DNA from 4 places in the Rhodopseudomonas sp. WA056 genome. Region 1 is predicted to be linked to each of the others. Evidence: riboswitches for the same ligand, from Rfam matches in the RefSeq annotation. Region 1 holds a riboswitch; each other region holds the start of a gene.
The links. Region 1 has a riboswitch for cobalamin ahead of DU475_RS12535 (TonB-dependent receptor). Riboswitches for the same ligand answer to the same signal wherever they lie in the genome.
Positions count from the first base shown of each region.

Region 1 (7,919 bases):
TCGTTCGTCATTCTTCCAGTTCAATTGCAGTCCAATCGGGAGGCGGCGTGATAGCACGAAAAAAGCCTCCGAACAGCCTTTCGGCGAACGGAGGCTCTTCGACATTGGTTTCGCGTGTGAGCGGCGTGGAACGCCGCCGTGCGATCAGAAAGTCACACCCGCCTTGGCCAGATAGGTCCGGCCGGGCAGCGGATAGGCGCCGTAGCGGCCGGGCGTGAAGGTGCTGGCCACCGCATAGTCGTAGTATTGCGCGTTGAACAGGTTGATCACGCTCAGCGACCAGAAGAAATGGTCGATCTCGCCGCTCAGCTTGACGTCGACGGTGCCGTTGGCCGGGATCTTGACCTGGCTGTTGGCATTGTCGCTGTCCATGAAGCGACTGCTCCAGGCCCGCGCAGTGGCATCGAACACGACGTATTTCTGCCAGATGTTCCAGGTCACGCCGGCATTTGCCGTATAGCGCGACACCAGCGGCACGTCGTTGCCGGAGAACGGCCCTTCGCGAAAGGTCGCGCGGGTGTAGGCCGCGCCGCTGCGCAGCAACAGCGAGTCGCTGATGCGGAGCGAAGAGCTGGTTTCGCCGCCATAACGGCGGGTCGGATCGAGATTGGTGTTGTAGAAGTTGACGGGATCGTAGCGGATCTCGTTGGTCAGATCCATGTTGTAGACGCTCGTCTGCATCTCGAACGGACCTGACTTGATGCGGAAGCCGCCTTCGACATCCACCGAGGTCTGGGTCTTGAGCGCGAAGGTGCCTGGGATCGGATTGAAGAACGCGTCGTAGGACGGTCCGGAGGCGACACGTTCGTCGACATTCGGGGTGCGGAACGCACGAGCGGCGCGGGCGAACACGCTGAACACATCGTTGAAGCGATGCTCGAGGCCGACGTGCAGGGCATGCTGGGTCTCGGTGCTGTTCAGCGGCAGCGCCTGCGCTTCGCCGAAATAACCGGGCGCCAGCGGATTGAGTCGGTCGCTAGCCTCGACTTTCACGCTCTGCACCCGGCCGCCATAGGAGAAGTCGGTGGTCGGCAGGACGGCGATGGTCTGCTGCCAATAGCCGGCCAGGGTCTTCTGAGACAGGTTGTAGACGTGAACCGGCGGCGTGCCGCGATACTGGCCGCGGTCGGAATCATAGGTCGCGTCGTAATAGTCGAGGCCGGTGAGGATCTTCGACGGCAGGCCGAAGAACGCGTTCTTGATGCTCAGCCGCGGCGTGATCGACCAGGTCCGTAGATGTGCGTCGAATGCGCTGGCGCGGGAACTCAACAGCGGCAAGCTGCCGAAATAGCCGGCCTGCTGACGCTTGTCGCGAACGCCGCCGTCGACGATCAGTTCGGCACCGTCCCACAGTGATTTGGTGAAGCCGGCGGTGATGTTGGCGCCCTGCTTGTCCGCATAGTCGAACGGCGTGTTGGTGCCGCGGCGGTCGGTCTGGAGCTGGTTGACGCCGATCGACGGATCGACGGTGCGGGAGCCGGGCAGGCCGAGATGCTGGTCGTCGCCGGAGATATTGAGGAAGGCGCTGAGATCGGCGGTGGTGTAGCGCAGTTCGCCGAGCGCGTTGTTCTGTTCCAGCGCGTTGTTGGCGCGGTAACCGTCGGTACGGACGTGATTGGCGAAGGCCGACGTTGACCATGGGCCAGAATTGAAAGCCGCCGACACCGCAGCGAGGCGCTGGTTGAATGAACCGACGCCGCCTTCGGCGCGGAACGTTGCGGGTGGGCCGCCGGCACCGGTCTTGGTGACGATGTTGATGACGCCGCCGACAGCATTGTCGCCGTACAGCACCGCACCGCTGCCGCCGCGAGTGATCTCGATACGCTCGATCGATTGCAGCGGGAGGCTCGACAAGTCGATGCCCTGCAGATCGAGGTCGTTGAGACGGCGGCCGTTGATCAGGAACAACGTGTTTGAGGTTGCGGTGGCGCCGAAGCCTCGCAGATCGACCGAGGAGCCGGTGCCGTTGACGCCACCGTACAGCGACGTGCTCTGCACACCGGGCGTCTGCGCGATGATGTCCTGCACGGTTTGGGCCGGTGAACGAGCGATGTCTTCGGCGGTGATCACTGTGCTCGACGTTCCGACGATGGCGTTGGAGGTGCGGGTCGCGGTGGCGCTGACGACGATCTCCGGCAGCACGTCCTGCGCGGTGGCAGGCGTGATGAGCGAAAGTGAAGGCACCAGAATCGTGGAGGCGAGAAGCGCGCGCGAAAGGGCGGAGCAGGGCCGCGGCGCGGCGGGACGGGAATGCATGGGATCAACCTCGGCTGACGTCTGTGGCACGTCACAGCGAACGAGGTCTCACCGGCTTGTTCGGAAGCGGTGAAGACAATGCCTGCAATTCCCGGCCGGCAACTTCGCGTGTGACCACGAATGACGGCAGGTCTCCTGGCTCGCGGTTGATCTTCCGTCGCCTTCCCAGGACCGAGGTTCCCAGTGGCATCCGACGAAAGACGATCCGCTTACAGTTGCGGGAACAGCTACGGCCTAGAACGCGAAAGTGTCTGCGTCCGCACCGTATTCCCTTTTCATCCCCTTTCGGGAAACCGTCGCCTCCATCTAGGAGTCCCGGGATTCGCGAGTCAATTCGCCGATGGCGGCGAACAGGCCCAATCGTGGTCGGATTGTGACCGGCTGTGACTTGCGTGTAACAGCCGGGTCTGTACACCTCGCACGATAGCGGATGCGGCAGGTGGCGATGGCGGAGTTCGTGGTGGAGTTCGGCAAGGATGGACGGCGCGTCGAGCCCGACGGCCGGCTCGATGCCGCTGCGTTTCATCGTAATGACGCGCCGATCCGCGCCGTGCTGGCCCGGCTGCTCGCCGGCCGGCAGGGCGACGTGCTCGAAGCCGGCAGCGGCACCGGCCAGCATATTGCCGCACTGGCGCGCGAGCATCCGTCGATCGTGTGGTGGCCGAGCGATCTCAACGACCGGCATCTGGAGAGTATTGCCGCGTGGCGTGCCGATGCGGCGCTGGCCAATCTGCGGCCGCCGCAGCGGATCGATCTGGCCGATCCCGCCTGGTCGGTCGCGCCGGTGGAGGGAACCGCACCCGGGCCGCTGCTGGCGCTGTTTTGCGCCAACGTCGTGCACATCGCGCCGTGGCGCGTCGCCGAAGGGCTGCTGGCCGGCGCCGGCAGGCTGCTGCGCCACGACGGGATGCTGGTGCTGTACGGGCCGTTCAAGCAGGACGGCAGGCACACCGCGCTCAGCAATGCGGTGTTCGACACCAGCCTGCGCGACGCCAATCCGGAATGGGGCGTGCGCGACGTGGCGGATCTGGAACGCCTGGCTGCCGGCGCCGGTCTGACGCTGAGCGAGATCGTCGAGATGCCGGCCAACAACCTGATCCTGGTGTTTGTACGGGCAAAACCGGCGGGGGCCGATGCGGCCGGCGGTGCTGCGGCGGGTTGATCGCGCCCGGCCCGGCCCTATGATGCGCGCGCAATCGCCGGCCGGTGTCGGCCGGCGCGAGGAGAATCCCCGCCGATGGTCGATGCGACGGCCAACGACATCGTCGAAGACGATGCCCGTGCCCGTTCCAATGTGGTGCGGCTGGTCGCGGCGCAGGCGCTGACCGGCGCCAACGCCGCGGTGATCTTCGCCACCGGCTCGATCATCGGCGCCCAGCTCGCGCCGCAGATGTCGCTCGCCACCGTGCCGCTGTCGATGTACGTGCTCGGCCTCGCCGCCGGCACGCTGCCGACCGGTTGGATCGCGCGGGTCTACGGCCGGCGCGTCGCCTTCATGATCGGCACCGGCTGCGGCGCGCTCACCGGCGTGCTCGGCGCCGTCGCCATCCTGTACGGCTCGTTCCTGCTGTTCTGCGTCGCGACGTTCATCGGCGGGCTCTACGCCGCGGTGTCGCAGTCCTACCGGTTTGCCGCCGCCGACGGCGCCAGCGCGGCCTATCGGCCTAAGGCGGTGTCGTGGGTGATGGCCGGCGGGGTGTTCGCCGGCGTGCTCGGTCCGCAGCTCGTGCAATGGACCATGGACGTCTGGCAGCCCTATCTGTTCGCGTTCTCCTATGTGGTGCAGGCGGCGATCGCGCTGATCGCCATGGCGGTGCTGTGGGGCGTCGATGCGCCGAGGCCGAAGCCGGCCGAACGCGCCGGCGGCCGCCCGCTGCTGGAGATCGTGCGGCAGCCGCGCTTCATCGCAGCGGCGCTGTGCGGCGCGATCGCCTATCCGATGATGAATTTGGTGATGACCTCGGCGCCGCTGGCGATGCAGATGTGCGGGCTGAGCGTCGGCGATTCCAATTTCGGCCTGCAATGGCACATCGTGGCGATGTACGCGCCGAGCTTCGTCACCGGCTCGCTGATCATCAAGTTCGGCGCGCCGCGCGTGGTCGCGGCCGGCCTGGTCCTGGAGGCGCTCGGCGCCGGCATCGGCCTCACCGGCGTCACCGCCCCGCACTTCTGGGCGACGCTGTTCGTGATCGGGGTCGGCTGGAACCTGGCGTTCGTCGGCGCCTCGGCGCTGGTGCTGGAAACCCACCAGCCGAACGAGCGGACCAAGGTCCAGGCGGTCAATGATTTCATCATCTTCGGCCTGATGGCGCTGGGCTCGTTCGCGTCCGGCCAATTGCTGGCCGACTACGGCTGGGCGACCGTCAATCTCGCGGTGTTTCCGCCGGTGTTGCTCGGCCTGATCGTGCTGGCCGTCACCGGCTGGTCGAAGATACGAAGACGTGCGGCCCTGGCCGCCACCGAACTGTCCGATCGCGGCGTCTGACCGCGCACCAACACGGCCGGCGGCGAACGCCGGACAGGGGAGGGAGTCCGATGCCGTCGCGCGCGACGAATGACGCTCGCCGCCGATGGTGACGACCCCGGCTCCCGACGAGACCTCGTTCCGCTATCCCGGCTGGCGGATCGTCGTGGTTTGCTTCGTCGTCGCCACCTTCGGCTGGGGCCTCGGCTTCTATGGCCAGAGCGTGTACCTCGCAGAACTGGCCCGACTTCACGGCTGGCCGTCGTCGCAGATCGCCACCGCAACGACGTTCTTCTATCTCGCCGGTGCGCTGCTGGTGGCGTTCGTCGGCGATGTGATCCGCACCATCGGGGCGCGCGCCTGCCTGCTCGGCGGCATCGCCGCGATGGCGCTCGGCACTGCGCTGCTCGGCCGGATCGACGCGGTCTGGCAGCTCTATGCGGTCGATGCGCTGCTGGCGGTCGGCTGGGCGGGGACCAGTCTTGGCGCGATCACCAACACGCTCGGCCTGTGGTTCGACCGGCGCCGCGGCATGGCGATCAGCCTGGCGCTGAACGGCGCCTCTTTCGGCGGCATCGTGGGCGTGCCGCTTCTGGTGGCGCTGATCGGCGCGCTCGGCTTCGCCGGGGCGACCTTTGCGGCGGCAGTCGCCGCGGTGATATTGCTGATGCCGCTGGTCGCGATCGTGGTTGCGCCGCCGCGGCATCCCGCCAATGCCGCTCCGGTCGCCGCCGCGCCGCGGCCGCTGTCGTCCGGCGCGATCCGCGGCAGCGCGTTGCGCGACCTCGGTTTTCTGACCGCGACGATCGCGTTCTCGCTGGTGCTGTTCGCGCAAGTCGGCTTCATCGTCCACCTGATCGCCTATCTCGATCCGCTGATCGGACGGGAGCGTGCCGCGCTGGCGATGTCGCTGCTGACCGCGATGGCGGTGGTCGGACGCGTGTCGCTGTCGGTGGTGATCGATCGTCTCGATCAGCGTCTGGTCTCGGCGCTGTCGTTCGCCAGCCAGGCGGTGGCGCTGGGCGTGTTGATCTCCACCCGCGATGAGGCGCTGCTGCTGGCCGCTTGCGCGCTGTTCGGCTTTTCGGTCGGCAATCTGATCACCTTACCGGCGCTGATCATCCAGCGCGAATTTCCTGCGTCGTCGTTCGGCGTCCTGGTCGCGCTCAACACCGCGATCAACCAGGTCGCCTATGCGTTCGGCCCCGGCATCATCGGCCTGCTGCGCGACGCCTCCGGCAGTTACACGCTGCCGTTCGCCGGCTGCATCGCGCTGCAACTCGCCGCCGCAGCGCTGATCATGGTGCGGCGGGGGCGACGATAGCCTTTCGGCCGCCGCGGAAACGACTGTCTCACGCCAGCTCCGGCGTCTCGTCGTCTGGCAGCGGGAACTGGTAGGCGTTGAGCGTCATCGACACCATAGTGTAGTAGCCGCACAATCCGATCACTTCGACCAAGCCGCGCTCGCCGAGCAGCCGCATCGCCTCGTCATACAGCGGCTGCGGCAGCCCCTTGGCTTCGTGCAAGGCGCGGGCGACATCGTAGATCACCTGCGCCTTCGGATCGTCGAACGATGGGGTGCGGCGGTCGCGGATCGCGTCGATGATGGCAGGGTCGAGCCCGCCGTCGAGCGCCATCTTCTTGTGCGCGTACCATTCGAACTGCGCGGTCCAATGCCGCGCGGTGACCAGGATTGCCAGTTCCGACAGCGCCGGGGGCAGCGAGGTGTCGTAGCGCAGGAAGGCGCCGAGCCGCGTCGCGTGGCGGGCCATCTCCGGGCTCGCCAGCCACGCCATCATCGGCGGCGGCGGGCTGCCGCGCTTGCTGGCGATCGACTCGTCGTAGATGGCGCGCTGTTCGGCGCTCATTTCGCCAGGCGAAAGTAAATTCAGGCGCATCCTCGGTTGTCCTCTTCGGGTATCGGGCGTTCGTTCCCTAGCACATCGCCGCAAGACCGCAGCCCGAGACGGATATTGAATTCCACCGCGTGACGCGCCAAGGTCGCCGCCAATAAATGCATCGTCGGCGTGCAACGCGCCGGCGCAAATGTGGATGGAAACCGCATGACCGATCTCGATACATTCCGCGCAGAGACCCGCGCCTGGCTGGAGGCCAATTGCCCCGCCGAGATGCGCACGCCGATGCAGGGCGACGAGGACAATTTCTGGGGCGGCCGCAACGCCAAATTCGCCTCCGAGGCGCAGAAGGTCTGGTTCGAGCGGATGCGCGACAAGGGCTGGACCGTGCCGGACTGGCCGACGCAATACGGCGGCGGCGGGCTCGACGGCGCCCAGCACAAGGTGTTGCGCGAAGAGATGGCCGCGATCGGCGCGCGCCCGCCGCTGTCGTCGTTCGGCATCTGGATGCTTGGGCCGGCGCTGCTGAAATACGGCAACGAACAGCAGAAGGCCGAGCACCTGCCGAAGATCGCGCGCGGCGAAATCCGCTGGTGCCAGGGCTATTCCGAGCCGAACGCCGGCTCCGACCTCGCCTCGCTGCAAACCCGCGCGGTGCCGGACGGCGACGACTTCATCATCAACGGCTCGAAGATCTGGACGTCCTACGCCAATTACGCCGACTGGATCTTCTGCCTGGTGCGCACCGATCCGGCCGCCAAGAAGCACGACGGCATCAGCTTCATCCTGTTCGACATGACGTCGCCCGGCGTGACCACCAAGCCGATTTTGCTGATCTCCGGCAAGTCGCCGTTCTGCGAGACCTTCTTCGACAATGTCCGGGTGCCGCAGTCGCACGTCGTCGGCACCATCAATCGCGGCTGGGATGTGGCGAAGTATCTGCTGCAGCACGAGCGCGCAATGATCTCCGGCATGGGCGGCCGTGACGGCGGCCGGCCGCTCGGCCAGGTCGCGGCGGATTCGCTCGGCACCGACGCGCAGGGGCGGCTCGACGATCCGATCCTGCGCGGCCAGATCGCCACGTTCGATGTCGACGAGGCGGCGCTCGCCTGTGCGGCGGAGCGGGCGGTGGATCTCGCCAAGGCCGGGCAACTGCATCCGGCGTTCTCGTCGGCGATGAAGTACTACGGCACCGAGCTGAACAAGCGCCGCCACGAGATCCTGATGTCGGCCGGCGGCATCGACGCGCTGGAGTGGGAGAGCGTGCGCAGCCACGACGGCGCCCGCGCCCGCGCCTGGCTGCGCACCAAGGCCAACTCGATCGAAGGCGGCACCAGCGAAGT
Region 1 covers NZ_QPFS01000053.1:22,371-30,289, reverse strand. Annotated here, with positions in the region: gene DU475_RS12540 (hypothetical protein) at 1-11, opposite strand, end outside; gene DU475_RS12535 (TonB-dependent receptor) at 145-2,256, opposite strand; cobalamin riboswitch at 2,365-2,569, opposite strand; gene DU475_RS12530 (DUF938 domain-containing protein) at 2,702-3,418, shown strand; gene DU475_RS12525 (MFS transporter) at 3,494-4,741, shown strand; gene DU475_RS12520 (MFS transporter) at 4,827-6,044, shown strand; gene DU475_RS12515 (carboxymuconolactone decarboxylase family protein) at 6,073-6,618, opposite strand; gene DU475_RS12510 (acyl-CoA dehydrogenase family protein) at 6,784-7,919, shown strand, end outside.

Region 2 (7,919 bases), on a different contig from region 1:
CGCAGCACGATGTTGAGTTCGTCGAGCAGCACCATGCGATGGCGGTCGTCGCGGATCAACTCCCTGGCGCGGTCCCAGCCGGCGCGCGCCGCGGCGATATCGCGTTCGCGGTCCTGGGTCTCCCAGGTGAATCCCTCGCCCATGATGTGCAATGTCGCCAGCTCGGGAAATTTCGCCAGCAGCTTGGCCTCGCCGGTGTTCCATTTCTCGGACTTGGTGAAGTGCACCACGCCGACCGGCATGTCGTGGCCGATGTGACGGAACACCATGCCGAGCGCCGCCGAGGTCTTACCCTTGCCGGTGCCGGTGTGAACGATGATCAGCCCCTTGCTATCTGTCATGCCTGACAGCTTCTTGTCGTGCGCGGCCTTCCGCTTCTTCGCCTTCTCGGCGTGGCGGGCGTTTTCGTCGCGGTCGGGCAACGGATCGGTCATGCAGCTTCCTTCGGAGTGAGAAATTCGGCGAGCAGATCGGCGGCGCGGTTGGAGCGCGGCGTCCACAGCCCGCGCCGGATCGCTTCGTCGAACCGCGCCACGATATCGCGCAGCGCCGCCGGATTGGCGTCCTGCAGAAACTGGCGCACAGCGTCGTCTTCGAGATAAGCGGCGAACAGCAGGTCGAAATGACGGTTGCCGACGGCGTCGGTCGAGGCCGCGAAGCCGAACAGATAGTCCACCGTGGCGGCAATCTCGGAGGCGCCCTTGTAGCCGTGGCGCATCACGCCCTGAACCCACTTCGGATTGGCGGCGCGGCCCCGCACCACGCGAGAGATTTCGTGCGCCAGCGTCCGCGGCAACGGCGCCTCGGGCCGCGAGGTGTCGACATGGGCGATCCGCGGCGCCTGTCCGCGCAGGTTTTCGACCGTCGCGGACAGGCCGCCGATGAACTGGTAGTAATCGTCGGAATCGAGAATGTCGTGCTCGCGATTGTCCTGCGCCTGCGCCACCAGATCGATCTGCGTCAGCCGCGCCGCGAATTCGTCACGCGCCTCGGCCCCCTCCTGCCCCGCCCCATAGGCGTAGCCGCCCCAGGCGAGGTAAGCGCCGGCGAGATCATCGCGGCTGTCCCAGCCGCCGTCGTCGATCATCGCCTGCAGCCCGGCTCCGTAAGTGCCGGGCCGCCCGCCGAACACCCGCGCGCCGGCTTGTCTTTTCGCCAGATCGGGATCGACGCCGCTCTGAACTAATTGTTCGCTGCGGAGGCGGACCTGGGCGGCGATCGGATTGGCGTCATCCGGTTCGTCGAGCGCCGCCACTGCCGCGACCGCGCTGGCGATCAGATCCATCTGCACCGGGAAGGCGTCGCGGAACAGCCCGGAGACGCGGAAGGTGACGTCGACGCGTGGCCGTCGCAGCTCCGACAGCGGCACGATCGCAAAACCGGTGACACGGCCGGTGGCGTCCTCCCAAGTCGGCCGCGCACCGATCAGCGCCAGCGCCTGCGCCACGTCGTCGCCGCCGGTGCGCATATTGGCGGTGCCCCACGCCGACAGCGCAATCGAGCGCGGCCATTCGCCGGCCTCCTGCCAATAGGATTCGATCAGCCGCTCGGCGGCGAGCTGGCCGATCCGCCACGCCGACGGCGTCGGCACCGCGCGGACATCGACTGCGAAGAAATTACGCCCCGTCGGCAGCACGTCGGGACGGCCGCGGGTCGGCGCGCCGGACGGCCCCGGCCGAATGAAGCGGCCATCAAGCCCGCGCAGCAAAGCATCGCGCTCGGCATCGCCGCAAGCCTCGATCGCCGGCCGCAGCGACGTCGCGATCCAGTCCAGCACGGGCCGCGCTTGTGACCATTGGAGCGGCGGCGCTTCGCTCGCCACCAGCCGTAGCGCGAGTGCTTCGACGCGCTCGACCGTATCGCCGTTGGTCCGCCACGGCCGATCGCTCAGTGCCGCCAGAGCTGCCGGGCGCGGACCGGCATAGGGCGTCACGAGATCACGGGTCAGCGGATCGAACGCGGCACCGTTCGCATCCGTCAAGCCGAGATCGCTTGCCAACGCGCGATGCAGCGAGGCGTCCTGCGGCTTCAGCTCGGAGCGCGGCAGACGCGCGATCGACACCAGCAACTCGTCGCGCTGCGAAGCTTGCGGCGTGCGGCCGAACACGTGCAGCCCGTCACGGATCTGCATCTCCTTCAGATCGCACAGATGCGCGTCGATCGCCCGCAGCGCGTCCAGCGTCGCAGTATCGCGGTCGATCGCGACGTCCTCATCAAGGCGCGTCGCCCGGGCCAGCGAAATGATGTCCTCGGCGATGGCGTCGGCGCGATTGGGATCGAGATCGGCCGCCATCGCATATTCGTCGACCAGCGCTTCCAGCCGCGCCATCTCGTCGTGCAGTTCGGCGCGGGTCATCGGCGGCGTCAGGTGATCGACGATCACCGCGGCGGTGCGCCGCTTGGCCTGGATGCCCTCGCCGGGATCGTTGACGATGAACGGATAGAGATGCGGCAGCGGACCGAGCAGCGCGGCCGGAAAACAATCGCGCGACAGCCCGGCGCTCTTGCCCGGCAGCCATTCGAGATTGCCGTGCTTGCCGAGATGGATCACCGCATCGGCGCCGAACACCTGCCGCAGCCACAGATAGAACGCCACGTAGTGGTGCGGCGGCGGCAGTTCCGGATCATGGAAGCTCGATTTCGGATCGATCGCGTAGCCGCGGGCCGGCTGCACGCCGACCAGGATGTTGCCGAAACGATGCAGGCCGAGGCGAAAAACGCCATCGGCGACATGCGGATCGTGCTCCGGCGCACCCCACCGCGTAGTCATCGCCTCGCGCACCGCCTGCGGCAGCTCGGCGAACGCCGCCGCATAGTCCGCCACCGACCAGTTCACGCCTCCGACACGCGTGGCACGGTCGTCCAGCTCGTTGGTCGGGCCGCTCTGCAACCGCTCCATCAGCGCTGCGGTGTCGGACGGCAATTCGCCGGCGGCGTAGCCTTCGGACCGCAGCGTCACCAACAGATCCTGCAGCGATTGCGGCGTATCGAGGCCGACACCATTGCCGAGCCGGCCGTCGCGATTCGGATAGTTGGCCAGAATGATCGCGACACGGCGCTGATCACGTTTCAAATGCCGCAGCCGCACCCAGGCCTGCGCCAGGTCCGCCACCGCGTCGATCCGGTCCCGCAGCGGCTGATACACGGTGGGAGCGAATTCGGCGTCGCCGCCGCGCTGCTTGAACGCCACGGCGCCGGCGAAGACACGGCCGTCGACCTCGGGCAGCACGACATGCATGGCGAGGTCGCGCGGATTGAGACCGCGGCCGGATTGCTCCCAATGCTCGCGCGTCACCCCGGCCTGCGCCACCTGCAGGATCGGGCAGTCCGCCGACGCCAGTACCCCGGAGTCGTCCGTGGCGGTGGCGGTCGCAAACGCGGTGGCGTTGATGATGACGTCCGGCGGCGTCGCGGTCAGCACGCTGCGCAGGAATGCGATCGAGCGCGCATCCTTCAAGCTGGTCACGAAGATGCAGGTTGGATCGAAGTCACGCGCGGCGAGAGCGTCACGCAGCGCCGCAATCGCCGCGGTATCGCCGCTCGCCGCCAGGGCACGATAGAAGATCACCAGCGCGCGGCGGCGCTGCGATGGGGGCGGCTCGGCCGGCCAGAAACCAGCGGCCGGCATCGGCCGCGGCGGCGGCGGGCAGTCGTCACGCAGGATCATCCAGGCGGCGTAGCGCAGCGCCAGGCGAATATTGTCGGCACCACCCTCACTGCAATAGCGCCACAGCGCGTGAGCGTCGTCGAGATCGGCGGTGCTGCGCGCAGCCAGCTCCGCGTTCCACTCCATCTCACCCGGAATGCAGACGAACTGTGCGCCACGCGCCAGCGCATCGCGCCGCAGGCTGTCGACGCCGTGCGGCCAATAGGCCTCGCCGCCAAGCATCCGCAGGATGACCAGCTTGGCCTTCGCCAGCGTGCGCTCGACATAGAGATCAACCGACGCCGGATGGCCGAGCGCCAGGAAATTGGTGAGCTGGAGGGTCGGATAGTCGTCCGGCATCGCGTCGCGCGCCGCGCCGAACGCTGCCAGATCGCTGTCGGCCGCCGACAGCACCACGATATCGGCCGTCGCCTGACCAAGATCGCGCGCAACGTCGCCGTCGTCGATGCTGACGCTGGTGTCGAGCTTCAGGTGCATACGAGGGGCCTTGGTGGCACGAGCACCGCGCTCTCCCCGTCATTGCGAGGAGCGAAGCGACGAAGCAATCCAGCTCCCGGTCCGGAGCTCCTGGATTGCTTCGCTTCGCTCGCAATGACGGAAGACGACATGAACTACCCCGCCAGCGCGCGGCGGGCGGCGTCGGCATCGAAGCCTTTGAGGCCGATCACCACCAGATGGTCCGGGCGCTCGGCGTCGGGACGGGCGAAAGCGAGATCGATCCGCGAGCCGACCGCCTGCACCACGACCGGGGCCGGCTTGCCGGCGACACGGGCATGGCCCTTGACGCGCAGCACGCCGTCGAGCCCGAGCGCATCGCCGACCCGCGCCTTCATGGCGTCCAGCGTCTCCGCCGGCTGCGGGGTGATCACCAGCGAGTCGAAATCATCGTGATCGTGTTCCTCGCCTTCGGCGTGATGGCCAGTGCGGGATGCAAGATCATTCTCGGCTTCGGCATCGAGCCCGATCAGCACCGACGGCGCCAGCGTGCCATGCGACCGCACGATGCGGACGTTCGGCCGTACCCGGCTCGCCAGCTTGGCCTCGAGCGCGGCAAGCTGATCGGGCGCCACCAAATCGCTCTTCGACAGCACCACCAGATCGGCGCAGGCGAGCTGATCCTCGAACACTTCCTCGATCGGATCGTCATGCGTGGCGTCGCGCTGCGCCTTCACGGCGTCGTCGTCGAGCGGCACGCGCCCTTCGCTCAGCGCCAGCGCGTCGACCACCGTGACGACGCCGTCGGCGGTGGCGCGGGTCTTCACTGCCGGCCAGGCGAACGCCTTGAGGAGAGGCTGCGGCAGCGCCAGGCCGGAGGTCTCGATCACGATCGCGTCGAGCGGCGTGTCTCGGTTCAGCAGCTTCTCCATGGTCGGGATGAAATCATCGGCCACGGTGCAGCAGATGCAGCCGTTGGTCAGCTCGACGATGTCGCCCGGTGCGCACACCGACGCGCCGCAATCCTCGACCAGCGAGCCGTCGAAACCGGCATCGCCGAATTCATTGACGATCACCGCGATGCGGCGGCCGCTCGACTGATTGAGCAGCGCGCGCAGCAGCGTAGTCTTGCCGGCGCCAAGAAAACCGGTGAGCACCGTGACGGGAACGCGGTCGGTCATGAACTACTCTCCTGTTTGGCGTTTCAGCCACAGCGGCAGGCCGGCGGCGATGAAGGCGACGTCGGGCACGGCTGCGGCGACGGTCTGGTTGAGACGGCCCTGCGCGTCGCGGAAGGCGCGGCCGAGCGGCGTCTCCGGCACCAGGCCGAGGCCGACTTCGTTGGAGACGAGCACGATCGGACCGGCGGCGACGCCGAGATAGCGCGCCAGCCGCCTCGCCTCGACCTCGGGATCGCGACCGGCTTCCATCAGATTGAACAGCCACAGCGTCAGGCAATCGACCAGCACCGCGCGGCCACGGCCGGCATGCTGGGTCAGCGCATCGACCAGCCCAAGCGGCTCCTCGATCGTGGTCCAGCCATCGCCGCGGCGGGCGCGGTGATGCGCGATCCGGTCGGACATTTCGTCGTCGCTGGCGGTCGCGGTGGCCAGATAAATCTTAGCGTGGCCGCTGCTGGTGACCAGCCGTTCGCCGAACACCGATTTGCCGGAACGCGCGCCGCCGAGCACCAGGGTGGAGATCAGCGCGCTCATGCCGGCGCCCGCCCATCGTCGGGCGACCATTGCGGCGGCGGCAGGCGGACGAGCGTGCTCTTGCGCAGGAGTTCCGGACGCTGCCGCCATGGCACCAGGCCGTAGTGACTATCCTGATAGGAGGCCACGAACGTCGCCACCGCGTCGGCGCCGCTGGCACCGTCGAGATCGCCGAACACGAAGGTGTAGCCGCCCGCACTCGACACCGCGACAGTCGCGGCGCGCTTGCACGCGGACAGACACTGCACGGCGCGCACCTGCACCGAACCGGCGTCCGCCAGCGCGGCGCGGACCGCCTCCAGCATCGGAGCGCCGACGGCGACGCCGTCGATCGTCTTGCAGGTGGTGCAGACGCTGACCATCACCGGCGCGCCAGGCAGCACGCGCGGCGGATCGGCGCTCACATCGGCATGGGGCTCGGAATCCATCGGGCTCGAATCATCGCGTCAGCTATCGAGCTTTGTCGGAACGCGCGGGAGAGGCCTTTGCCGTCCGCACTGCTTCCGTCCGGTGCACCCCGCCCCGACGACGCCTTCAAAGCACAATACGCGATGGCAGGTCTCCTGGCTCGCGAGTCGCCGCCATTCGCCGCCTTCCCAGGATTTCCCAGTGGCCTCGGCGATGGCTCGTCGCTTACAGTTGCGGGGGCAGCTCCGGGATCGAGACGCACCGCGTCTCCCACCGGCTTCCCTTTTCACCTTCCTTACGGAAGGACCATCGCGGCGCACGCTAGCTGCGACGCTGTTGCGGGTCAACAACGCGAAGGTGGTGTTGACCGGACTTGCGCGGTTACGTCAGTTGCGCGCCTTGCCGAACCAAAGGACCATCCGATGCCGACCGACACCCTCGTCACCTGGCAGCCGCCCTCGATCACCCCGGTCGACCCGACGCTGAAAGCAACCTTGCGGGCGCGGGTGGACGGCAAGGCCAAGCCGCTCGGCTCGCTCGGGCGGATCGAAGACCTCGCGATCGAGCTGGCTTTGATGCGACATCCGCAGCCGCCGCGCGCCGACAACGCGGTGCTGATGGTGTTCGCCGGCGACCACGGCCTGACCGAAGAAGGCGTGTCGCAATATCCGTCCGCCGTGACGGTGGCGATGGTGATGACCTATCTGGCCGGCAAGGCCACCGCCAATGCGTTCGCGGCGGCCAACCATGTCGATGTCCGGGTGATCGATGCCGGCGTCGCCGCCGAACTGCCGAAACATCCCGACCTGATCGACGCCAAGATCCGGATGGGAACAGCCAACGCGGCGCGTCAGCCGGCGATGAGCATCGCGGAGGCCTGCCAGGCGCTCGATCGCGGCGCCGAGCTGGCGCGTGCCGAGATCGCTGCGGGCGCGGACGTGATCGCGCTCGGCGAAATGGGGATCGGCAATACGGCTTCATCGTCGTTGCTGCTGCATCGGCTCGGTCCGGCCCCGCTCGACCAGAGCATCGGCATCGGCGCCGGCCAGGACGCCGACGGGATGGTCAAGAAGAAGGCGGCGATCGAAAAGGCGGCGATGCGCAGCACCGCCACCGCACCGCTCGAAGTGCTGGCCGAATTCGGCGGGCTGGAGATCGCCATGATGGCCGGCGCGGTGCTGGGCGCCGCCGCGCAGCGCCGTCCGGTGATCGTCGACGGCTTCATCGCCACCGCCGCGGCGCTGGTCGCGGTGCGGCTGGCGCCGGAAGCCCGCGACTATTGCGTATTCGCCCACCGCTCCGCCGAGCGCGGCCACGATCTCGCGCTGCAGGCGATGGATGCCGCGCCGCTGCTCGATCTGCGGCTGCGGCTCGGCGAAGGCACCGGGGCGATCCTTGCGGTGCCGCTGCTGCGCGCCGCTTCGCGGCTGCTCACCGACGTCGCCGATCTCTCCGACGTGCTCGCAGGCAAACTATGAGCTCGACGCTGAACAGACTGGTGGCGATGACCGATCCGGCCGAGATCGCCGCCGCCAACGCCAATCCGCCGGTGTTCGATGAAGCGTTTCGCGACAAATTCGCCGAACTGATCGCGTGGCGCCGCGACGTCCGCCGCTTCAAGACCGATTCCGTGGCGCCGGAGCTGATCGAACAACTGCTCGATCTGGCCCAGCTTGCCCCCTCGGTCGGCAACA
Region 2 covers NZ_QPFS01000110.1:8,238-16,156, forward strand. Annotated here, with positions in the region: gene cobO (cob(I)yrinic acid a,c-diamide adenosyltransferase) at 1-434, opposite strand, end outside; gene cobN (cobaltochelatase subunit CobN) at 431-4,144, opposite strand; gene cobW (cobalamin biosynthesis protein CobW) at 4,279-5,283, opposite strand; gene cobU (bifunctional adenosylcobinamide kinase/adenosylcobinamide-phosphate guanylyltransferase) at 5,287-5,817, opposite strand; gene DU475_RS18600 (DUF1636 domain-containing protein) at 5,814-6,245, opposite strand; cobalamin riboswitch at 6,354-6,551, opposite strand; gene cobT (nicotinate-nucleotide--dimethylbenzimidazole phosphoribosyltransferase) at 6,648-7,703, shown strand; partial or broken gene DU475_RS18610 (nitroreductase family protein) at 7,700-7,919, shown strand, end outside.
Region 2: another riboswitch for cobalamin. It lies ahead of DU475_RS18600 (DUF1636 domain-containing protein); the one in region 1 lies ahead of DU475_RS12535 (TonB-dependent receptor).

Region 3 (6,627 bases), on a different contig from region 1:
CCGACCCGGCGTGGCTGCGCGCCAATTTCGGCAGCACTGCCGAGGGCTGGATGGTCCGCGGCACGCCTTATGCCGACGGCCGCCTGCTCGATCTGCTGATCGGGGCCGGCGGCTGTGCGATCGGCGATCCGACTACATGCCATGTCGTTCCGGTCGATGCGCGCGGGCCGCAATTCGATGGCGGCATCGTGACCCGGATCACGTCGATTCCACTCGGCGTCGTTGTCGATCGATCCGGTGCTCGCATCGACGTCGTAGGGGCCGGATCCCAGCCGACGCACTACGCCAAATGGGGACCAAGGATCGCCGCCTGCCCAGGCCAGATCGCTTATCTGGTGCTCGATACCCAAGGCCTCGCCCGTGCCGCGCCATCCGCCCTGGCGCCAGTCACTGCGCCGAACCTCGGCGAACTAGCTGCCGCGCTGCAGATCGATCCCACGGCTCTGTTGCAAAGCATCGAGGACTTCAATGCCGCCCCGGCCAACGCCGCGCGTACCATCGCGGAGCCACCATTTGCCGCCTATCCGATGCGGCCGGGGCTGACGTTCGTGCACTACGGCATCAAGGTGGATGCAACGATGCGGGTGGTCCAGGCCGACGGTCGCCGCCACGACGACCTGTTCGCGGCCGGCATGATCATGGCTGCGAATGTGCTGCGCCGCGGCTATCTCGCCGGGCTCGGCATCACCCTATCGGCAGTATTCGGCCAGATCGCAGGTGAGGAGGCAGCGCGCCATGTCCGCGGCTGATCCGATGCTCGAAGCCGAGCGCGTGCTGCGGATCTGCAGCGCCTGCATGTATTGCGATGGGCTCTGCCCGGTGTTTCCAGCGATCGACGGCAAGCACAACTTCAGCCTGAGCGACGTCAGCTACCTGTCGAACCTGTGCCACAACTGCCAGGGCTGCTGGCATGATTGCCAATACGCACCACCACATCCGTTCGCCGTCAACCTGCCGGCGACGTTCGCCGATCTTCGGCAGCGCTCCTATGCCGACCATCTGTGGCCGCCCGCGCTCGGTCGCGCCTTTCGCGCCTCATCGCTCGCCGTGCCCGCCACCGTCGCGCTCGCGCTGCTGATCACCTTCGCGCTGGTGCTGGGCACGGGCTCACCAGAAGCATTACGGACGACATACGCTGGCGAAGGCGCGTTCTATCGCGTGCTGCCGTGGCCGGCGATGGCCGGGCTCGCGGGCGGCACGTTCGCGTGGGCAGTGATTGCGATCACGCTGGCGACTTTGCGATACTGGCGCACGATCGCGCCAAAGACGACGATCAGCGAGATCGTGCGCGCGCTGCCGGTTGCCCTCTCCGACATCATCACGCTGCGCCACCTCGGCGGCGGCGGACCCGGCTGCCATGACCATGATGAGCGAACCTCGCAGCGGCGACGGATCTTGCATCACCTGACTGCCGGCGGCTTCGTGCTCAGCGGCCTGTCGACGATCGCGGCTTCCGCTTATCATCACCTGCTGGGCGTGATGGCGCCCTACCCGCTCGCCAGCCTGCCGGTGATGCTCGGGCTCGTCGGCGGCGTGACGATGACCGTGGGTGCAGTCGGGCTGCTGGCACTGGAAGCGCGGGCCGACCGCGCGTCGAGCGACCGCGGCGAGACCAAGCTCAACGTCGCGTTTCTCGTCTTGCTGGCCCTGGTCGGCGCCAGCGGGCTTGCGGTGCTCGGCTTCCGCAGCACGCCCGCGATGGCGCCGCTGCTCACCGCCCATCTCGGGCTGGTGTTTGGCCTGTTCGCCGCGCTGCCGTTCAGCAAGGCGCTGCACGCGCCGTTCCGGGCAGCGGCGCTGCTGCGTGCCGCAATCGACAGCAGTCGCCGCGCTTCAGCGCGGGCTCCGGACGCCTCGGGCGACTCGCTTTGATCCTGATCAAGCTGGCGCGAATTTGATGGACGCGGGAGGCCGGCAAACTGGTCGTGAAGGTCGATTGACAGTTCGCCGTTTCCGTCCCAAACATCGCGCGCCGACGGTGTCCTGTCCTCGACAGGACGAAGAGGGAATATCGGAAGGCCGCTGCCCGCAGCGGCCGAGCCGAAGCTGCCCCCGCAACTGTAAACGGCGAGCCGACGCAACACGCCACTGGATAACTTCCGGGAAGGCTGCATCGGCGACGACCCGTGAGCCAGGAGACCTGCCGTCGCCTGCTATGATGACGTCGTTTCGGGCGGGGTGCCCCGGGATGTCTTTCGGCGGTCCGGAGTGCAGGTCCGTTCGCCGGTTTTGAGCCATCGCCCGCGATGGCCAACCGACGAGATTCGGCGCGATGCCGCCCACTGCGCTCCATCCCGGTGTCATTGCCGGTTCTCAGCCGTCGCTTCCGCCGGACGCCGCCGAGATCGCGGTGCTGTCGCCCTGCGCCGAGACGCTGGCAGCCTTCGCTGAGGCGTGGACCGGTGACGCCGACCGTCTGCACACCAGCGACCTCGCCTCCTTCGCTGCGCAGGCATGTGATCGCTCGCTCGATTCGTCGCTGCTGCGCGCGATCCTGATCGTACTGCCGGATCAGGCGGATCTTTGCCGTGAAGCCGTCGAAGCGATCACCGCGTTCGCCGGCAGCCGGCGGATAGCCTTCGCGGTCCTCAGCTCTCGCGAGCAGCCCGGTGTTCCGAGCGAACTGATCACCAACCTGCCCCCCACGACGCTCCGTCGCCTGAACAGGCTGTACATTCAGCGTGCTGGCGATGCCGCACGCGCCATCCTGATGCAGTTCGCCCTCGCCGCGGGGCTCAGCATCTCCGCGATGGAGACTTCAAGCGACAGCGCGGTCGCCGACACAGAGCAGCCCCCATCCCTTCTCCCCGAGCTGATCGAGGACGCCGCCCGATGACTTACGCCTACGAACGAGACGGCGACGCGATCTATCGTCAGTCGTTCTCCATCATCCGCGCCGAAGCCGCGCTCGATCGATTCACGCCCGACGAGGAGAAGATCGCGGTGCGCATCATCCACGCCAGCGGCATGGTCGAAGTCGCCGGCGACATCGCGTTCACGCCCGACTTCGTCGCGGCGGGCCGCGCCGCGCTGCAGGCCGGCGCGCCGATCCTGTGTGACGCGCAGATGGTCGCCAATGGCGTCACCCGCAAGCGGCTTCCGGCCGACAACGAAGTGATCTGCACGCTGAACCATCCTGACGTTCCTGCCCTCGCTGCAAAGCTCGGCACCACCCGATCGGCCGCCGCCGTCGATCTGTGGCGCGACCGGATGCAGGGCGCTGTGGTCGCGATCGGCAACGCGCCAACCGCGCTGTTCCGCCTGCTCGAAATTCTCGCCGAGCCCGGCGCACCGCGGCCCGCGGCCATTATCGGCATCCCGGTCGGCTTCGTCGGCGCCGCCGAATCCAAGGACGCGCTGCTGACGGACTCACCCTCGCCTTGCGTGATCGTGCGCGGCCGGCGCGGCGGCAGCGCGATGACGGCTGCGGCGATCAACGCGCTGGCGAGCGAACGCGAATGAGCACACCGACGATCTACGGCGTCGGCGTCGGCCCAGGCGCACCAGACCTGATGAGCGTCCGCGCTGCGCGGCTGATCGGTGGCGCCAAGGTGGTGGCGTATTTCCGCAAAGCCGGACGCCCCGGCCACGCCCGCCGCATCGCCGATGGCCTGCTGCCGGAGGGCGTGATCGAAGAACCGATGGACTATCCGGTGACGACCGAGATCGCACTCGACGATCCGGCCTATGCGGCGACGCTGCGCAGCTTCTACGAACAATGCGTCGCGCGGCTCGCCGACCACATCGCGCAAGGCCGCGACGTCGTCGTGCTGTGTGAAGGCGATCCCTTTTTGTACGGCTCGTTCATGCATCTGCACAGCCGGCTGGCGCCGCGCATCCGCGTCGAAGTCGTGCCGGGCATCTCCGGCATGGCGGCATGCTGGACTGCGAGCGGCACGCCGATCACCTATGGCGACGACGTGCTCTGCGTGGTGCCGGCAACGCTCGGACCAGCGCGGCTGAAGGCGGCGCTCGCCACCGGCGATGCAATCGTGATCATGAAGCTCGGCCGCAATCTGCCGAAGGTGCGCCGCGCGCTCGACGACGCCGGCCTGCTCGATCGCGCGATCTATGTCGAGCGCGGCGCGATGGACGATCAGGTCGTGATGCCGCTCGCCGACAAGACCACCGACGACGCGCCTTACTTCTCGATCGTGCTGGTCCACGGACAGGGACGACGGCCATGACCGGATCTGTCGTCGTCGCGGGCCTCGGGCCCGGCGCGCAGGAACTGATCACCCCCGAAGTCAGCGCAGCGCTGGCGCGCGCCACCGACATCGTCGGCTACGCGCCCTATGTGGCGCGCGTCGCTGAGCGTGAAGGCTTGCAGCGGCACGCGTCTGATAACCGCGAAGAGCTCGATCGCGCCGGCTTCGCGCTGCGGCTGGCGGCCGAGGGTCGCCATGTCGTCATCGTCTCCTCCGGCGATCCCGGCGTGTTCGCGATGGCGGCGGCGCTGTTCGAAGCGATCGAAGCCGGCGATCCGTCGTGGCGCGAGCTCGACATCCGCATCCTGCCCGGCATCAGCGCGATGTTCGCCGCCGCGGCGCGGATCGGCGCGCCGCTCGGCCACGATTTCTGCGCGATCAACCTGTCGGACAATCTCAAGCCGTGGGAGACCGTCGAGAAGCGGCTGCGCGCCGCAGCGGAGGCCGATTTCGTCATCGCGCTGTACAACCCGATCTCGAAGGCCAGGCCGTGGCAGCTCGGCCGCGCCTTCGAGCTGCTGCGCACCATCCATCCCGCGTCCGTGCCGGTGATCTTTGCGACCGCTATCAGCGATCCACGCGAACGCATCGACGTGGCGCCGCTCGGCGAGGCGGTGCCGCAACGCGCCGACATGCGCACGCTGGTGATGATCGGCTCGTCGCAGACCCGGATCATTCCGCGTCGCAGCGGCGCCGCTTTCGTCTACACCCCGCGGTTCTCCGGAGCGGTGTCGTGACCGAGCCAGGCCATCACATCGGCGACCGTCGCGACGCAGTGCCGATCCGGCACCGCGGGCCGCTTCACCATGATCACCGGCAGCCCGAGTTCGCGCGCCGCGGTGATCTTGGCAACAGCCGCATCGCCGCCGGCATTTTTGGCGACGACGATCTCGGTGCGGTGCGCCCGCAGCAGCGCGCGGTCGCCGGCGAGATCGAACGGTCCGCGCGCCACCACGATATCGACATTCGGCAACGGCAGCGGCCCGCGCGGTGGATCGACCAGCCGGACCAGATAGGCGTGCTGCGGCTGCGCCGCGAACAGCTCGAGGTTCTGGCGGCCGATGCCGAGAAACACCCGCCGCGGCGCTGCGCCGAGCGCGCTCACCGCCTGAGCGAGATCTTCGACATCGACCCAGCGATCACCGGCGACCGCCTGCCACGCCGGCCGCTCCAACGCCAACAGCGGCACGCCCGCTTCGGCGCAGGCGATCACCGCGTGGCGGCTCATCTGCGCCGCGAATGGATGCGTCGCATCGACGACGCGCTCGATCCGCTCGGCGCGCAAGTAATCGACCAAGCCGCTGATGCGGCCAAAGCCACCAACGCGAAACGGGATCGGCGGTGGCTTCGGGTGATCGGTGCGGCCGGCGAACGACAGCACCGCGTCGACGGCCGGCTCGGCGGCGATCGCCCGGGCGAGCGCCGAGGCATCGGCAGTGCCGCCGAGGATCAATACGCGCGAGCGATGCGATGAAGGGAGCGTCATGATCACCAGCGATGACACGACGCAGCCCTGGCTGTCCATCGTCGGAATCGGTGAGGACGGCCTCAAGGGGTTGTCGGCGCGCGCACGGGCGCTGCTGGACACCGCCGAGCTGATCGTCGGAGGTGATCGCCATCTCTCCCTCGTCGCCGCATTGAACAAGCCCACAATGCCGTGGCGCGTGCCGTTCGCGGCCTCGCTCCCCGACGTGCTGGCGCAGCGTGGCCGCCGCGTCGCCGTGCTGTGCTCCGGCGATCCGTTCTGGCACGGCGCGGGATCGGTGCTGGCCGATCATCTCGCGGCAAATGAATGGACCGCCGTGGCGGCGCCATCGACCTTTGCCTGGGCCGCTGCGCGGCTCGGCTGGCGCCTGGAAGACGCGGTGACGCTCGGCCTGCACGCGCGCCCCGTCGCGACGCTGCGTCCGCATCTCCGCCCGCAGGCGCGGCTGATCGTATTGGTGCGCGACGGCGCCGCGGTCGGCGAGATCGCCGCGTATCTCGCGGCGAACGGTTTCGGCGCGTCCGAACTCACCGTGCTCGAAGCACTCGGCGGCCCGCGCGAGCGCGTGCGGCGAACCACCGCCTCGATCTTCGCTTTCCCCGACGTCACCGCTCCAGTCGCACTCGGCATCGCCGCAGCCGCGGAGCCGAATGCCGTGATCATGCCGTGCGTCAGCGGCCTGCCGGACGAGCTGTTTCAGCACGACGGCCAGCTCACCAAGCGCGAGATCCGCGCGGTGACGCTGTCGACGCTGGCGCCGCGCGGCCATGAGCTGCTGTGGGACATCGGCGCCGGTGCCGGCTCGATCGGGATCGAATGGCTGCTGGCGGCGCGTAGCAATCGCGCGATCGGGATCGAAACGCGCGCCGATCGGCTCGCGACCGCGCGCGCCAATGCCGAGGCGCTCGGCGTGCCGCCTGTCTCCTATACACC
Region 3 covers NZ_QPFS01000169.1:1,509-8,135, forward strand. Annotated here, with positions in the region: gene tcuA (FAD-dependent tricarballylate dehydrogenase TcuA) at 1-749, shown strand, start outside; gene tcuB (tricarballylate utilization 4Fe-4S protein TcuB) at 736-1,872, shown strand; cobalamin riboswitch at 1,960-2,162, shown strand; gene DU475_RS22135 (hypothetical protein) at 2,273-2,836, shown strand; gene DU475_RS22140 (precorrin-8X methylmutase) at 2,833-3,462, shown strand; gene DU475_RS22145 (precorrin-2 C(20)-methyltransferase) at 3,459-4,187, shown strand; gene cobJ (precorrin-3B C(17)-methyltransferase) at 4,184-4,945, shown strand; gene DU475_RS22155 (cobalt-precorrin-6A reductase) at 4,912-5,694, opposite strand; partial or broken gene cbiE (precorrin-6y C5,15-methyltransferase (decarboxylating) subunit CbiE) at 5,693-6,627, shown strand, end outside.
Region 3: another riboswitch for cobalamin. It lies ahead of DU475_RS22135 (hypothetical protein); the one in region 1 lies ahead of DU475_RS12535 (TonB-dependent receptor).

Region 4 (7,919 bases), on a different contig from region 1:
GCTCGAAGGCCGCGCCGAACAGGTGCTGATCATGAACCGCGGCATCCTGGTCGCAGACGGCACGCTGGCGGAGCTGCGTGCGCTGGCGGGGCTGCCGATCCGGCTCAGGTTGAAGCTGGCTGCCCCTGCCGCACGTCCGGTCTGGTTCCCGAACGAGGTGGTCATGGAGCACGATTGCTGCGAGATCGGCGTCGTCGATCACGCCGGCAAGATGCGGTTGCTGCGGCAGGCGGCAGGCGACCCCGCCGTCGCTGATATCGTCGTTGCAGAGCCGACCCTCGACGAGCTGTACGCGCATTTTCTTCGGCGGCAGGAGCGGGCGGCATGAAGCCCATCGCGGTGATCGCTCTGAAGGAGATTCAGGAAGGCTTGCGCAATCGCTGGGTGTTTGCCGCGACGCTGCTGCTCGCCGGATTGTCGCTGTCGCTGACGCTGCTCGGCAGCGCTCCGACCGGCCATGTCGGCGCCGCCGCGCTCGACGTGGTGATCGTCAGCCTGTCGAGCCTGACGATCTTCCTGCTGCCGCTGATCGCGCTGCTGATCTCGCACGACGCCATCGTCGGCGAGATGGAGCGCGGCACCATGATCCTGCTGCTGAGCTATCCGGTCGCACGCACGCACGTCGTGCTCGGCAAGTTTCTCGGCCACGTCACCATCCTGAGCTTCGCGACGCTGGTCGGTTACGGCGTCTCGGCGCTGGCACTGGTGATCAGCGGCACGCCGGTGTCGTCGCAGAGCTGGGCGGCGTTTGCCGCGATGCTCGGCACCTCGGTGCTGCTCGGCGCGGTGTTCGTCGCGCTCGGCTATGCGGCGTCCAGCCTGGTACGCCAGCGCGGCACCGCGGCCGGCATCGCGGTCGGGATCTGGCTGTTGCTGGTGCTGGTGTTCGACATGGCGCTGCTCGGCGTGCTGGTGGTCGATCAGGGCCGGCTGATTTCCAGCGGCGTGCTCAACGTGCTGCTGTTCTTCAATCCGACCGATCTGTACCGGCTGAGCAATCTGACCGGCACCAATGTCAGCCAGTTCGCCGGCATGGCGGGCCTCGCCGGCACCGTGCATCCCAGTTTCGTCAGCCTGCTTGCGGGCATGGCGGCATGGGTCGCGGTGCCGCTCGGCCTCGCCATCTTGGTATTCGCCCGGAGGGAGCTATGAGAATTTCAGGTTGTATCGTCTTGCTCGCGGCCGCGCTGCTGCTCGCGGGCTGCAACGACAAGTCCGGTTCGGCCGTGATGCCGCCGCCGGTGGCGCTGAACGACGAGGCGATGGGCGTGTTCTGCGGCATGAACCTCGTCGAGCATCCCGGTCCGAAGGGGCAGATCATCACCGCGAGCCGGATCGATCCGTACTGGTTTTCCTCCGCGCGCGATGCGGTTGCCTTCACGTTGATGCCGGATCAGCCGCGCGACATCCGCGCGATCTACGTCTCGGACATGGGGCGGGCGCCGAACTGGGATCAGCCGGGCGAAACCAACTGGGTCGATGCCAGGAAGGCGTTCTTCGTGATCGACAGCCGCAAGCGCGGCGGGATGGGGGCGGCCGAGACCGTGCCGTTCAGCGACCGTGGCGCCGCCGAGGCCTTCGCCGCCGCGAACGGAGGGCGGGTGGTCGCCTTCGATGCTATTCCCAGCAACTACGTCCTCGGCAGCGATGCGTCGTCCGCCAGCGATCATCACGGTGCGACCGAGACCCGGATGAATTAGCGAGAAATGCCATGACGCAGTCAGCACTCAACCGGCGGCGCTTCGTCACCATCGCTGCCAGCGCGTTCGGCGTCGCCATGCTCGGGCGTGCGGTGCCGTCGCAGGCGGGCGGGCCGGTGCGCTGGCGCGGTTCGGCGCTCGGCGCACAGGTGTCGATCGAGATCCACCATCCTGATCGCGTCGCCGCGGCGAGGCTGGTCGAGGCCAGTGTGCACGAAGTGCGCCGGCTCGAGCAGATGTTCAGCCTGTACCGGCCGGACTCGGCGATCTGCGTGCTCAATCGATCCGGGGTGTTGATTGCGCCGGATCCGGACATGGTGGCGCTGCTGCAGACGACGTTGGATCTTGCTGCGCTGACCGGCGGTGCGTTCGATCCCACTGTTCAGCCGTTGTGGGAACTCTATCGAAGCCACTTCGAGCGGTCCGGAGCTGATCCTGCCGGTCCGGCGAAGGCGGAGGTCGCAAGCGCGCTGGCCAAGGTCGGTTACCACGATGTGCTGGTGTCGGCTGATCGCATCGCATTGAAACGACCGGGCGCCGCCATCACGCTCAACGGCATCGCGCAAGGCTTCGCTACCGATCGCGTGGTCGATCTGCTGCGGAAGGGTGGCATGACCGCCACGCTGGTTGACATCGGCGAGATCCGGGCGATCGGCGCAAAGTCGGACGGTGCGCCCTGGCGGGTCGGCTTGGCCGATCCGGAGAAAGCCGGCGTCGAGCTTGGTACCGTCGAGTTGGTGGATCGTGCTATCGCAACGTCATCCGGCGCAGGCTTTCGCTTCGATCCGGCGGGTCAGTTCACGCATCTGTTCGATCCATCGACGGGACGCTGCCCCTCGTCGTATCGTTCTGTCAGCGTGGTCGCGCCAACCGCGACGGAGGCCGATGCGCTGTCGACCGCCTTCAGCGTGCTCGACCGCAGCCGCATCGTCGCGATCCTTCGCGCGCGGGCGGGCGTCGAAGTGTTGCTGGCGGATGCAGAGGGGAGCGTGCAGTGGCTGCGCGCCTAAGGAAGCGCGTGCTGCTCTGACGCCGCGGTGATGTCGTGATGCTGGATTGGCCGACCGTCTTTCGTATCATCCATGTGCTCGGCGTGGTGCATTGGATCGGGGGACTGCTGTTCGTCACCTTCGTGATCCTGCCGAGCCTTCTGGACATGGAAGCGACGAAGCGGCTGCCGTTGTTCGATGCGTTGGAGCGTCGCTTCGCCGCCCAGGCGCGGATCTCGACGCTGCTGGTCGGGATCTCCGGTTTCTACATGCTGTACGCCTATGACCGCTGGGATCAGCTCGCTGATCCGCAATTCTGGTGGCTCGGCGCGATGCTCGGACTGTGGGCGATTTTCATCGTGATGCTGTTCGTGGCCGAGCCGCTGTTTCTGCACGCCTGGTTCGACGCGCGGGCGCGGCGCGATCCCGACCGCGCCTTCCGGGTGGCGCTGCGCGGCCATCGGGTGCTGAGCACGATTTCGCTGATCACCGTGCTCGGCGCGGTCGGCGGTGTGCACGGGCTGTTCTGACCCGCCATTCGCGATTGAGCTTGCGGCAGAACAAAGATGGCTGGGTTCGCCCGGTTAGCGTCGGCTGAGCCATGGAGTGAGCCGCGATGAGCCGCAGCAACGCACGAACCGAACGAGGACGCCGCTGGTACGTCGGCGACCGGCTGCATGTCGACGTCCGCGGCCTGCCGTGTCCCGAGCCCTTGGTGGCGGTGCTTCGCCTGATCGACGGCGGCGAGGCGGGGGACGGATTGACGGCGCTCGTCAGTCAGGAGCCGCTGCTGTTGTATCCGGAGCTCGACGCGCGGGGCTGGCGCCATCGCATGGTGACGCCGGCCGCTGACATGCCGCTGCGGGACGGCGAGGTGCTGCTTGAGATCCAGCGAGGCCCCGTATGATCGCTGCCAGCGGATTTCTCGCGACGGCCAAGAGCCGGCTGCTGCCCGCTTCGGTTCCGTTCCGGTTCTTCGTCGCCGCCGCGGTGTGTCACGTTCTGCTTTGGGGCGCGGTGTTGTTGGCAGCGGACGACTTTCCGCGGTTTCGCGGCGGGGCCGGTCCGTCGCTGGCCGCGGTGCATCTGTTGACGCTCGGCGTGTTGACATTCACCGCGGTCGGCGCTGCGGTGCAGCTTCTCCCGGTGGCGACGACGCGGCCGTTGGCGGCGGTGTGGCCGATCCGGTTGGCATCCTGGCTGCTGATCCCGGGCGCGGTGGTGCTGATCGCCGGGATGGCGGCTGCTGATAGCATCTGGATGATCGGCGGTGCTGCGGCGACGACGCTGGGACTGCTGCTGTTCGCCGTGCTGCTGGCCGACAATCTGCGGCGCGCCGGAAGTATGCCGGTGGTACGCGCCTATGGCTGGGCGGCACTCGCCTCGCTGATCGCGCTCGTGGCGCTGGGCCTCGCACTGTCGCTTGACCATCGCTTCGGGGTTTTCGTTGATCACGCCGCGGCGGCGCGCGCCCATATGATCCTCGGTGGATTCGGTTTCATGGGAATGCTGGCGCTCGGTTTCAGCCACGTGCTGATCCCGATGTTCGCGCTGTCGAACGCGCCGGATCAGCGGACGGCATGGTTCGGCTTCGGCGCCGCCACCGCCACCGTGGCGCTCGGCACGATCGGTGCGCTTGACGATGTCGTCGCACTGCAGATTGCGGCCTGCGTGGTCGGCGCGGTCGCGGTCGGCCTGCATCTCGGGTTGATGCGCGTCGCGCTGGCGAGCGGCATGCGCAAGCGCCTCGGCCTGTCGTTTGTGCTGATCCGTTTCTCCTGGGTCATGCTGGCGCTGACGCCGCTTGCAGCGCTTGCTGCGCTACAGGGCTGGGCCGGCCTCGGCGGGCCGACGCTGTTCGGGCTGGTGGCGCTCGGCGGCTGGCTGATGACGTTCCTGCTCGGCGTGCTGCAGCGGATCGTGCCGTTTCTGGCCTCGATGCATGTCAGCCGCGCCAGCGGCGGACCGCCGCTGCTGACAGACCTCGGCGTCGCTGCCCCGCTCAAGGCGCATGCGGTCTGCCATCTGATCGCGATCGCCGTGCTGGCGTTGGCGATCGTGCTCGACATTCCGCAGCTCGCTGCCGGTGCTGCGGTGGTTGGCGCCGCCGGGGCGCTCGCCTTCGCCGCCTACATCGCCAGCATTCTGCCGTCGCTCACTTCGGGCCGCACCCGCAACTGTTAGTTTCAAGGAGCCTGCCATGTTTGCCAACCGCATCAGCCAGACCCTGCACGACGAGCATCGCGCCACCATCGCGCTGATGGAGCGGCTCGAGGCGGCGATCTCGCGTCGTCAGCCGATCAGCGTGGCCGATCCCGCCGGCGCGCGGCTGCTCGCCGATCTCTCTGCGGCGATCGAAGCAGATACGTTGCGGCATTTCGACTTCGAAGAGACGCAGTTGTTCACGATGTTCGATTCGGTCGGCGATCAACTGATAGGCGACCATCTCACCGAGGAGCACAATTTCATGCGGCCGCTCGGCGAAAAGCTGATTGCGCAGGCCCGGCGTGCGCAGGCAAACGGCTTCGACGCCGATAGCTGGCGCGAGTTCAGCCGCGCCGGCGCCGAGCTGGTGCAACGCATGGTCGTGCACGTCCAGAAGGAAGAGATGGCACTGCTGCCACTGCTCGATCAGACCATGGACGATGCCACGGAGGCACGCCTGTACGACGCCTATGTCAGGGCGTCCCAGGGCGCGGAAGCGTCATGAACAGGGGGCAGGCTGCGACCCTCGCTTTGCTGTCGGGCGGCCAGACGGTGCCACCGGCAGTGGCCCGCCCCGGCGGGCGACCATTCGGCGGATCGTCTGCCTTGTGCGGCCCGGGGCGGCGTGCTTAACCGAAACCAGTACCGGTGCCCCTCGCACGAGGGGTGAAACGGGAATGCGGTGCGGGGTGTCGTTGCCCCAATGCCGTGGCTGCCCTCGCAACTGTGGGCGGATCGGAGCGTCCTCGAATGCCACTGGCCGGCTTGGCCGGGAAGGCGGACGCGCCGGATATCCGCGAGCCAGGAGACCGGCCGGTACAGGTGTGCAACTCGTTCGGCGATGGGCCGGCGGAGGATGTCGTCTTGACCAGAACAACTGCGCGGCATCGCGGCGCTTGTGCGCCCGTCGTTTCGGGCGAGCAACGGTTGACCCCTTGGCTACGCCATCTGGCGCTGCCGGTCATCGGACTGATCAGCCTCGGTGTGATCGGCCTGCTGTCATCGCCGGTGTTCGCCGCACCGAAGCGGATCGCCTCGATCAATATGTGCACCGATCAGTTGCTAATCGCCTTGGCCGATCCGGAGCAGATCATGGGCCTTGGGCCCTATGCGCGTGACCCGCGGCTGTCCTGGCTCGCGAACGAGGCAAAGCGGTTTCCGTCGCTGTCCGGCGAGGCGGAGGATCTGTTGATGCTGGCGCCCGACGTGGTGCTGGCCGGCCGCTACGGCAAGCGCGCCACCCGCGAGCTGCTGCGCGCGCAGCACATCCCGCTCGAGGAGTTTGACGTGCCGCGGACGATCGACGAGGTCAAGGCGCAGATCGTTCGGGCCGGCGAGCTCGTCGGCCATCCGCAGCGAGCGGACGCGATGATCGCTGCGATCGACCGGGCAACCGAGCGCGCGCGGCAAACGGCGTCACGCTGGCAGGGCCGGGTGCTGGCGCTGTCGCGGCGCGGCTGGGTGACCGGCGGCGACAGTCTGCTCAGCTCGTTGCTGCACACGGTGGGGCTGTCGAATGCCGCCTCGGATCTTGGCCTCAGCTATGGCGGCTTCGCGTCGCTTGAAGCCATCGTCGCTGCGCGGCCGGATCTGTTGCTGGTGTCGGAGCAGCAGCCGCAGGCTGAGGATCAGGGCAAGGCTTTGCTGCTGCATCCGGCGATTCAGCAGGCCTATCCGCAAACCCGGCGGATCGTTGTCCCCGATCAGCTCACGGTCTGCGGCGGTCCGATGCTGCCGGCCGCGCTCGATCGGCTGTCGGATGCGATCGAGCAGATCAGCCGGAGGCACGGCGTTGCTTCGGCCGCGGCACACGATTGAACGAAGCTTGGTGACAGCTCGGTCCGGCGCGCCGGTTCTCAGCCTTCTTCCAGCGCGGCGCCGTACAGGATCATGCAGGGGCCGGCCGGCCGGTCGGCGGTGAGGCGAGCGGCAATCTCGCTGACGGTGCCGCGCTCGACATTTGTGGTGCCAGAGCCGAGGCTCTCGACCATCACGGCAGGTGTCGTAGCGCTCAGGCCGCGGGCGATCAGTTGCGCCGCGAGGGCCGGGAAGGTGGCCTTGCCCATATAGACGCAGGTTGTGGCCGTCGCGTCCGCCAGGGCCGCGAGGTCGAGATCGCGCGGCAGGCGGCCGTCGACATCGTGGCCGGTGACGAATTGCACCCGGCGCGCGACGCCGCGCTTGGTCAGCGACGCGCCGATCGCGGCGGCGGCAGCGGTTGCGGTGGTGATGCCAGGCACGATCTCGACCGCGATGCCGGCCTCGCGCGCGGCGCGGAGCTCTTCGTCGGCGCGCGCGAACAGCGTCGGATCGCCGGCCTTCAGCCGCACCACATGCTTGCCACGCAGCGCGTAGCTGATCGCGAGCCGGCTGACTTCATCCTGGCGCGGTGAGGGATGACCTGCGCGCTTGCCGACCGCGACCATCTCGGCGTTAGGATCGAGATACGCCATGAAGTCTTCGCCGGCGAGGTCGTCGTACAGCACGACGTCGGCGGCCTGCAGCCGCTTGATCGCCCGCAGCGTCAGCAGGTCGGCATCGCCCGGGCCGGCGCCGACCAGCGTGATGCGGCCGTTGGCGGCGGCGCTTTCGATTGACTTGAACATCAGGCGATCGCCTCCTCGGCGACAGCGATCAGCTGGACGCAGGTGCCGGGGACGGGTCCGCGGCGGCTGCCGGTCTCATCGGTGAGCTGTCCGGCGGGATCGCGGATCTCGGCGAGCGGCTCGTCCGCCACGGTGACGACGCGCGCGTAGTGATATTCGTGGCCGCGCAGCACGCTGCCGGCGGCGTACCCGGCGGCGGCGGTATGCAAGGTTGCGCGGCGGTAGCCGAGATGCAGCTTGCGGGTGGCGAAGTCGGTTTCGAGGCCGAGTAGTCCCGCCATCGCATGGCGCGTGCCGTCGGCATCGATCAGGCCGGCACCCAGCGTCATGTAGCCGCCGCACTCGCCGTGCACCGGGCGGGTTTCCGCGAATGCGGTGAGCACCGTCTTGAATCGCGTCGCTGCCGCGAGGCGTCCTGC
Region 4 covers NZ_QPFS01000029.1:1,777-9,695, reverse strand. Annotated here, with positions in the region: gene DU475_RS08355 (ABC transporter ATP-binding protein) at 1-328, shown strand, start outside; gene DU475_RS08350 (DUF2705 family protein) at 325-1,152, shown strand; gene DU475_RS08345 (nitrous oxide reductase accessory protein NosL) at 1,149-1,700, shown strand; gene DU475_RS08340 (FAD:protein FMN transferase) at 1,712-2,710, shown strand; gene DU475_RS08335 (membrane protein) at 2,749-3,219, shown strand; gene DU475_RS08330 (DUF2249 domain-containing protein) at 3,306-3,596, shown strand; gene DU475_RS08325 (hypothetical protein) at 3,593-4,873, shown strand; gene DU475_RS08320 (hemerythrin domain-containing protein) at 4,890-5,399, shown strand; cobalamin riboswitch at 5,524-5,726, shown strand; gene DU475_RS08315 (ABC transporter substrate-binding protein) at 5,759-6,712, shown strand; gene cobA (uroporphyrinogen-III C-methyltransferase) at 6,751-7,500, opposite strand; gene DU475_RS08305 (cobyrinic acid a,c-diamide synthase CobB) at 7,500-7,919, opposite strand, start outside.
Region 4: another riboswitch for cobalamin. It lies ahead of DU475_RS08315 (ABC transporter substrate-binding protein); the one in region 1 lies ahead of DU475_RS12535 (TonB-dependent receptor).